DNA from 3 places in the Thalassotalea psychrophila genome. Region 1 is predicted to be linked to each of the others. Evidence: predicted binding sites of a transcription regulator. Region 1 holds the regulator's gene; each other region holds the start of a gene.

Region 1 (3,293 bases):
GAACATCAACCACAATAGGCATGAACCCATGATCTTTACCACAAAGTTCAGCACATTGACCGCGGTAAATTCCTGGCTCATTAACAAAGGTCCAAGCTTCATTGATAAAACCAGGGTTCGCATCTTGTTTAACTGCAAATGCTGGAACCCACCAAGCGTGAATAACATCATCTGAAGTAATTAAGAAACGAACTTTACGATTTACTGGAATTACTAACGGTTTGTCTACTTCAAGTAAGTAATTTTCACCTTTTGCTTCACCAGGACCGTTTTGATTTTGATACTGAGCTGTCGGTGTAGATAAAACACTGTAAAACTCAATGCCTTGATCAAAATACTTATAATGCCATTTCCACTGCGAACCAGTAACTTGCACGGTGATATCAGAATTACTGTTATCTTCCATGTCAATCAACGTGGTTGTTGCAGGCCATGCCATACCGATAAGAATTAAAATAGGGATAGCGGTCCAAAGAATTTCTACTTTAGTGCTTTCATGAAATGAGGCAGGTTTTGCCCCTTTGGACTTACGGTGAAAGATCATTGACCAGAACATAGCGCCAAAAACAACGACACCAATTACCGTACAAATCCACATTACCAACATATGCAAATCATAGACTTCATGGCTGACTTCGGTCACACCTTTAGTTAGATTTAATTGCATATCTGCCCAAGCTGAACTGGAAATTAAACTTCCCAACAACAGCCAACCCAGGTTACGTCTCTTCACTCGACATCTCCTCTGCTTTTATTAGCCTAGAAAATACAGAAATAAGTGACAAGATACATCTTTATTCGATGTCTCTAATTTCCGTAATTTATTTTTATTATTGTGTTACGTAAAAAACCTACATCGATGAATGGGGTAGGGAGTCTACAGCGTAATATTTGTATATTATCCGCTCTAGAATTACTTAATTTTTAGGCAAGGTCTAGTGCTTTGTTATAAAAAAGTTAAATTAATTACTTAAATGTTAGTAGAGTAAATACTACTAAAATTGAATAGGTTAGGCGCAGTTAAAGGGACACAGAGAAAAGAAAAAGGCTAAATTAAGTGAATAATTTAGCCTTTATGTGTTGTTTGTTTTTTATACTGTTAAAGTGGCGGCAGACTACATCCAATCAGCGTTGCGGATAACACCAACAGCAATGCCTTCAATATTAAAATGTTGGTTAGCTAAGTCGACAATAATTGGAGAGAAGTCTTCATTTTCTGCATGTAAATGCACTACATTACCGTCACGCTTATAACGTTTTACCGTTACGTCGTCTTCAACTCTAGCAACCACGACTTGGCCATTTTGAATATCAGTTGTTTGATGAACCGCTAATAAATCACCATCTAAAATACCAATGTCTTTCATGCTTTCGCCATTTACTCGTAATAAGTAATCGGCAGCGGGATGAAATAAACTACCATCAATTTTGTAATGCTCTTCAACATGCTCTTGCGCCAAAATGGGCTCACCAGCAGCAACTCGGCCAATTAGTGGTAAGCCTTCTTCTTCGATATGTTCTTCTGCAAGGCGAATACCACGAGACGTACCCGGCAGCATTTCTATAAAACCTTTCTTAGCGAGCGCTTTTAAATGCTCTTCTGCTGCATTGGCCGACTTGAAACCGAAGAAATCAGCAATTTCAGCTCGCGTAGGCGGCATTCCTGTATCGGCAATTTTTTCTTTAATAAGATCAAATATTTGTTGCTGTCTGTTAGTAAGTGGGCGCATATTATTTTTGAGTAACCTGTTTTTCTGTACAGTACATTGTACTGTCAGTATATACAGCTATAAAGTAAACGCAACTGTAAATCCTTAAAATGATTAAATTTATGTGGTTTCCAGTTCCAAATAAAATTTTGTCCAGAGGGGTGAAACTGTATATTTAAGTCAATTCCTAATTATGCAAAGTAGTAGTCTTTATAACATATTGTAATATATAAATTTATATGAACAGTCCATGAGAAATATGGCCTGACAGTAAAAGTCTATTATGTGTAAGGTAAGTTTTCAAGCACGGTAATGGTGCGTAGGGGCATGGCGCTAACCTTTATGCCGATCGAAAATCAATTAAACTCACCTTTATAATAGGGGGCGGCCTCTATGAACGTAGCTTAATTTATGTTCAAAACTACATGTTGATGTTTATCTAAGTGTCAAAAAATCATAAGTAGTTGCGTTTTTTGCAATAACTCGTATCCCGTGCGTTCCCAACCGTGTAAAAAGCTGAACTAACTAATATGCAAATGACCATATGTTCCAAAATGGAACCAACCACTCAATTGTCCAACAAGTTGTTGGACAATTGAGGATTCAAACGAGAAAACACTAAAAAATGAAGGGCTGTTTCGTGCCAAAATCAGGAAAAGAAAAAATCGCCGTCATATAAAAGAAGAAGCTCCTAAATAAATTATCATTTAGGAGCTAAGCTAGAGTGAGAAGAAGGATCTCCTGAAGCATGTTGTGGATCGGCTTAGTGGCATTAGTTGTCGTATAAGGAGCTTTATCGGACAATTATTGATTTATACGACATTTTAGGCGTCGGAAAGCCCAAAACCTTCCGCTTAGTGGCAAAATCAGCCATGATTCACCTAATTTTTGTGACTTCACTAAAAACAGGTGAAAGATAGGTGAAAAGCGACCGCTCGTGGCAGTTGGTGTCATTAGTCTGGGTCGAGTGATTCAACAGGCTTCTTTGCGTTGTAATGCCACAGAAACGGACGGTTTACTACGAAGTAGCGAAAAAATTATACTTGGCAATAATTCGTCGAATATTCGACCTCAAGTGTCACAAAGAAGACCTTAAACTTGAGATCGCAAATTCTTTTGTTGCCACATTGCGGACGGTTTCAGAAATGAAAAACCAGACCTCAAAGGGTCTGGTTTGTGCCAACTGCGGTCATTCGACTTGCGGATTATTTTCGGTGCCTTTTTACCTTAAGAGGCAGAGAAATTTGTATTGGAATGCGTAGCAGGTGTAAGCTGTAGGATTAAAAGCTTGCCCGTGGTTTTGTCCCTTCCTGAATCAGGTTACCCATCTCCATTTATTAACCCACTTCATTGCTCGGCTTCCTCTGTTGATTTCTTAAACAAAACATTGCCCACTAATACGGTCCTAATTATTCCCCAAGCTAGGGCCAATGTGCCAGATATTATTGCTGCCCAAGAGATGTCTGGAGCAAATAATAATACATCAGACACTGTCATTTGATTTGCCTTTGGAAGCACCACTAAAAATGCGATCGAAAGTAAAACGCTCATCACAAGTGGGGCGACTAAAAATCTGAAATAGCT
Region 2 (3,293 bases), 1.8 Mb from region 1:
TGAGCTGCTGCTAAAGCTTGTTCAAGCTCTGCAATTTTTTGTTGCTCGGCAGTCAATTCAACAACAACTTCTTCTTCAACAACTTCGGTTGTAGCTTCAGTTTGCTCTACATCGTTTTGCTCAACTACTTGCTCTTCAGTTGCATTAACTTCAGCTTCAGTTGCTGAAACTTCTTTATCAGTATTGGTTGACTCAGTAGTCATCGATAACTCCACAGTATCATTTAGTCTTAAACAAGACTTATTAATTCATAATTGTGGTAATTATGGGGGCTTTATCAAAGGTTTCAAGGAGATTTTTTAACTATTTATTAAATGCCCTCTTTACAATAGGAAAAATGTCGGTAAAACTGCCATAATAAACAATATATTAGCGCTATTTGAATGAGTAAAATGTATAAAACGATAGGCCTTATCGGCAAACCCGAACATGAAGGTGCATTAGCGACTATCGCCGCGCTTCATCATTACCTAGAAGGTAATAATTACAACGTAATGATAGAAACATCTGTTGCCAACAAATTAAATAAAGCAGATATCCATACCTTTGATATTGTTGATATTGGAGAACAAGCTGATTTGGCAATTGTGGTTGGTGGAGATGGCTATATGTTAGGTGCAGCTCGGGTATTATCAAGTTATGACATTGCTGTACTTGGTGTTAATCGCGGCAACTTAGGGTTTCTAACCGATTTATCACCGGACAACCTAATTGAACCGCTTGAAGCAATTCTTGATGGCCGTTCTAAAACCGAACAACGATTTTTAATTCAGGCCGAAGTTTATCGGCATGGTAAATTAAAAAGTTCTAATAGCGCGATGAACGAGGCTGTACTTCACCCAGGCAAAGTTGCCAGTATGATGGAGTTTGCTGTTTATTTAGATGATACATTCATGTTTTCACAACGCTCTGACGGAATTATCGTGTCTACGCCTACAGGTTCCACTGCCTATTCAATGTCGGCCGGCGGACCTATTATGACACCAACGTTAAATGCCTTGTCATTAGTGCCAATGTTTCCACATACATTAAGTTCTCGTCCTATTGTGGTTGATGGAGACAGTGAGATTAAGCTTGTTGTTGCCACGAATAACCATGAAGAATTACAAGTAAGTTGTGATGGTCACGTGATCTTAGCGGTTATGCCAGGAGATGAAATACGTATCAAAAAATGTAAATACACACTTCGTTTAGTACACCCTCTTGATCATGATTATTTTAATGTATTACGAACAAAACTGAGTTGGGGTAATAAAGTTTATTAAAACCATAAGTAAGCTTTAAATACCAATCGTCAAAAACTAATTCGACAAAGCCCTAATTGAAAACGCGCCGAGCTTTTACCAGCCATGGTAGCTCGACATACCTTCTTCCCTGAATGTCGCCGACCTTTTACCAGCCATGGTAGCTCGGCATACCTTCTTCCCTGAATGTCGCCGACCTTTTACCATCCATGGCAGCTCGGCATACCTTCTTCCCTGAATGTCGCCGATCCTTTACCATCCATGGTAGCTCGGCATACCTTCTTCCCTGAATGTCGCCGACCTTTTACCATCCATGGCAGCTCGGCATACCTTCTTCCCTGAATGTCGCCGATCCTTTACCATCCATGGTAGCTCGGCATACCTTCTTCCCTGAATGGAAATAAAACTTGCATTCAAAAAAAATCACTGTTAACTTTACTGTATAAATCAACAGTGTTTATTTTTTACCTTTTGGTAAATAAATAATTAATTGAGTGCGACTATGTTATTAAATTTAGCCATAAGAAACTTCGCCATTGTCAGCTTTGTAGAAATCGACTGGCAAAAAGGCATGACCACCATCACAGGCGAAACAGGTGCTGGTAAATCGATTGCCATAGATGCTTTAGGTTTATGTTTAGGTAGTAGGGCGTTAGCGAATACTGTTAGACCAGGCAGCACCAAAGCTGAGCTTACTGCAACTTTTGAAATAACAGATACACCTAAAGCATTAAAGTGGCTTGCTACCCATGATCTACAACAAGATGGTGAGTGTATTGTAAGACGAGTAATAAGCGCAGAAGGCCGCTCGAAAGCATACATAAATGGTAGCCCTGTCCCTTTAGCGCAATTAAAAGATCTTGGTCAATACTTATTAAATATTCATGGCCAACACGACCATCAACTGTTAATGAAAAACCAAGAGCAATGCCGATTATTAGATGATTATGCCAACCATCAAGAGATGTTATCAGAGCTAAAACATTACCAAAACCAGTGGCGAGCACTCAAGAGTGAGTTACAAATTCTTCAACAAAGTAAACAGCAACGCTTGGCACAACAACAATTATTGCAATATCAAGTAAAAGAGCTTGATGAATTTTCCCTGCAAGTAAATGAATTTACACAACTAGAAGCAGATTTTAAGCGAAATAGTAATTCTCAACAATTAATGCAGTTATCGGAACAATGCGTACAAGAAATAGCAAACGATGAGCAGTTCAATCTTCTTAGCCAACTACAAAAATCTACCGAAAACCTAAATCAACTGGCAGAACTCGACCCCAGCGTTAAAGCAATCGCAACATTAGTAAATGAAGCTAGGATCCAATTTGAAGAAGCAAGCCATGACCTTATAGAATATCAACAAAGTATCGACTTAGATCCACAAACTTTCGCATTAATCGAAGAACGCTATTCTACCGCTGTTGATTTAGCGAGAAAACATAAAGTAGCACCTGAAAATTTGGATAGTTTTCACCGTGACATTTGTAAAGAGTTGCATGCTATTGCTTCAGATGATTCACGACTTGAACACATACATGATGAAATGGAGAGTTGCCTACTCGAATATAAAGAGCTTTCTTGTAAACTTAGAGTAAGCAGGATAAAAGCTGCAACTAAGCTCGAAAAAGCAATAACGAAGTCCATTCGCCAATTGAATATGCCAGAGGCAATTTTCAAATTAGCTATAGCAGAAAAAGAGATCACAGAGCCAACTACAAATGGCACAGATAATATCGAATTTTTAGTAAGCATGAACCCAGGCCAACCAGTTGAACCTTTAGCAAAAGTTGCGTCAGGTGGTGAGTTATCAAGAATAAGTCTAGCAATACAAGTGATCCTTGCTGAAAAGGTTGTTACACCTACTCTTATCTTTGATGAAGTGGATGTTGGTATCAGTGGTCCAACAGCAGCAAAGGTAGGACAACAATTGAATAAGCTTGGTGAGTCTACGCAAGTTATTTGTGTCACTCATTTACCACAAGTTGCAAGTAAAGGGCATCAGCAACTATTTGTGGCAAAACTCACTGATGGAAAAAATACACA
Region 3 (3,293 bases), 2.1 Mb from region 1:
TTAAAAAAGCTGTCAATTCATGATGCAAAAATTTTGAGTTCAAAAGATGGCTTCACTTTAAATACTTTTGTTATTCTTGATAGCAAAGGTCACCCGATAAAAGATAGCTATTTAGCTGACAACATCAAATCATCGATAACCCATCACCTTACTCAAGATGAGAATATCGAATATCGTAAAATTCCATTGCCGAAAAAATTTAAACAATTTACCTTTCCAACAAGAGTCGGCTTTATTGAGCATAACAATAAAAACATTACCTCTCTCGAAATCGTTGCTATTGATAGACCTGGTTTATTAGCTGAAATAGGCAATGTATTTCAACAATGTGGGCTTAATGTTCACATGGCAAAAGTAACCACGTTTGGTGAACGAGCTGAAGATGTCTTTATTGTATCAAATAAAGATCATTTACCTCTTTCATCAACCGAACAAAATCAGTTAGAATCACTGCTCTGTAATATAAGCTAATAAAGCTTAATGCAAGCGATATACCCAAGCCACTTCAATATGCAGGATTGAACTGGAGCTGAAGTGATTTTGGTATATTTATAAAAACATTTTAGGAATACCCATGAGTACGTTAAAAGAAATCATTGAATTAGCATTTGAAAACCGTGCCGACATTACGCCAAGTACTGTTAGTGATGAAGTTAAAAACTCTGTTTTTGCAGCTCTGCACTTATTAAACATTGGTGAAGCCCGTGTTGCTGAAAAAGTAAATGGTGACTGGGTAGTGAACGAATGGCTTAAAAAAGCCGTTTTATTATCTTTCCGCATTTTAGAAAACGAAGTTATTGAAGACGGCGCTGGTAATGGTAAGTTTTTCGATAAAGTTCCAATGAAATACAAAAACTATGACACCGCTCGCTTTGCCAAAGAAGGCGTTCGTGTTGTTCCTGGTGCATCAGTTCGTACTGGTAGTTACATTGGCAAAGACGTTGTAGTAATGCCATCATTTGTAAACATTGGCGCTTTCATTGATGAAGGTACTATGGTTGATACATGGGCAACGGTTGGTTCATGTGCACAAATTGGTAAAAACGTACACTTATCTGGTGGTGTTGGCATTGGTGGTGTTTTAGAGCCATTACAAGCTGGTCCAACAATTATTGGCGACAACTGTTTTATTGGTGCACGCTCTGAAGTAGTTGAAGGTGTAATTGTTGAAGATGGATGTGTGCTTTCTATGGGTGTATTCATTGGTCAATCTACTAAGATTTTTGATCGTGAAACTGGCGAAGTACACTATGGTCGTGTTCCTGCTGGCTCTGTAGTTGTTCCAGGTAACTTACCGTCTAAGTGTGGAACTTACAGCTTATACGCAGCAATTATCGTTAAAAAAGTTGATGCTAAAACATTAGGTAAAACTGGCCTAAACGATCTTCTCCGTTCTATCGATTAAATAGCCGAAGAACTTTAGAACATAAAAAGGAGCTAATTAGCTCCTTTTTTGCTTTATTAGCGTTACAATAGATGTAATACCAGTTCCCCTTACAAGAGTTAGAACTTAATGAAATCATACACCAACATTGCCGAACTAATTGAACAATTAGAAGCAAATATAAAAGCACTTGCCGAAGAAGTAGTCATCTTAAAGCAAGAGCCACAAAGCATTAACGAACAAATTATTTTTAAGTATATTGATACTGGCAGCACAGGAAAAACAAAAGATTTTGTTCGATCGTTAGACGTAAAATCTGAGCGGGGTTCTTTATTCTCATCTGGTGATGTTAGTAAGTTAATAAGAGACGGCGCAGATGATATCTCACCTGAGTTACTAGCCATTGCGCGAAAAGTGATCAGGATGAAAAAGCAAAGTGGCTCAAAACGCTAAGCCCCCCTTTTGTGTCCTAAGTTATGGTGAAGTAACTAATTAAACTTAGCTTTTGTCACAAATGCTAGGTGATATTTGTGATAAACAAAAAAGATGATAAGTTTTATCCCCTTCCATCTATCTAATATTTACCAATGAAACTATACTGTATAAATTAACAGTATAGTTTCATTGGTATGTATTCATGAAAATTATTCCCATTTATATTGAAGCCGGTATTTCAGGATTTGAATCTCCTGCGGCTGAGTATAAAGAACTAGGGTTATCTTTAGATCAGTTATTAATATCTAACCCTGATGCAACCTTTATTGGCTTAGCCAAAGGTCAATCGATGATAGAAGCAGGTATCTTTGATGGTGATTTACTTTTAGTTGATCGCGCCGAGGCACCTCAAGATGGAGACGTCATTGTCGCCAATTACAACGGTTGCTTTACTTGTAAGTTCATAGACAAAACAAATGCACGTTTATTATCTGCATCTAAATTACATAGACCTGTGCAAATAAACCCAGATGATGATTTTCAAATTGAAGGGGTTGTAACTCGCTCAATACGGCTTCATCGGCAAGTACGAGAGCTAGCTTCATGTATGCTTTAGTTGATGCTGTTTCTTACTACGCCTCAGCAGAAAAGGTATTCGACCCATCGATAAGAAATAAGCCTGTTGTAGTACTAACCAATAACGACGGCTGCATTTGTGCGGTTTGCCCCATTGCCAGAAGACTCGGTGTACCAAAGTTTAAACCTTACTTTCAAATCAAACATTTTTTAGCTAAGCACCAAGTCGTTATACGTTCTTCTAACTATGAATTGTACGCTGATCTTAGTGACAAAATGATGAGTGTAATTGCACGATTTTGTGATAACCAATACGTCTATTCTATCGATGAGTCATTCCTACAATTTAAAAATTACAATAGCCTGATTAAAGATTGGCATCAATACGGCGATGAAATAAGACGTACCGTCTGGCAGGAAACACGTCTCCCCGTTGGTGTGGGGTTTGGTACAACACCAACCTTAGCAAAGGCGGCTAATCATGCAGCTAAAAAATTACCCGGCTTTAATGGAGTTGCAGTTATTAATGATGATAAATCACGTAAAGAAATATTATCAAGAATGTCAGTAACTGATGTATGGGGGATCGGTTCACGATTAGGTAAAAGGTTAAATGTACTTGGTATTAACACTGCTTGGGAACTAGCCAGCCGATCACCTAAAACAATGCGACAACAATTTAGTGTCATGGTTGAGCGTACCATTAACGAATTAAACGGTGTGGCGTGCTTAACATGGGATGATGTCAGGCAACCCAAAAAGGAAATATACTCTACTCGAAGCTTTGGTCAACGAGTAACTGAATTCCATTCATTAAAAACCGCTTTAATTACTCACGGCGCTATTGTAGGACGTAAAGTTAGGCAGCAGCATTCATTAGTGAAACGCTTACTTATTT

The links. The regulator LexA, encoded in region 1, represses DNA repair genes until DNA is damaged. The targets are predictions, from matches to a motif close to TACTGTATNNNNATACAGTA.
Region 2: recN (DNA repair protein RecN) is a predicted target of LexA. The motif match lies at 1,681-1,700, and genes of this name have one in related genera.
Region 3: RGQ13_RS06800 (LexA family protein) is a predicted target of LexA. The motif match lies at 1,981-2,000, and genes of this name have one in related genera.

The regions. Positions count from the first base shown of each region.
Region 1 covers NZ_CP134145.1:4,377,703-4,380,995, reverse strand. The annotation lists gene coxB (cytochrome c oxidase subunit II) at 1-733, opposite strand, end outside; gene lexA (transcriptional repressor LexA) at 1,116-1,730, opposite strand; gene RGQ13_RS18200 (serine hydrolase domain-containing protein) at 3,057-3,293, opposite strand, start outside.
Region 2 covers NZ_CP134145.1:1,332,384-1,335,676, reverse strand. The annotation lists gene grpE (nucleotide exchange factor GrpE) at 1-203, opposite strand, end outside; gene nadK (NAD(+) kinase) at 384-1,265, shown strand; gene recN (DNA repair protein RecN) at 1,747-3,293, shown strand, end outside.
Region 3 covers NZ_CP134145.1:1,635,062-1,638,354, reverse strand. The annotation lists gene glnD ([protein-PII] uridylyltransferase) at 1-471, shown strand, start outside; gene dapD (2,3,4,5-tetrahydropyridine-2,6-dicarboxylate N-succinyltransferase) at 575-1,405, shown strand; gene RGQ13_RS06805 (hypothetical protein) at 1,514-1,837, shown strand; gene RGQ13_RS06800 (LexA family protein) at 2,022-2,435, shown strand; gene RGQ13_RS06795 (Y-family DNA polymerase) at 2,423-3,293, shown strand, end outside.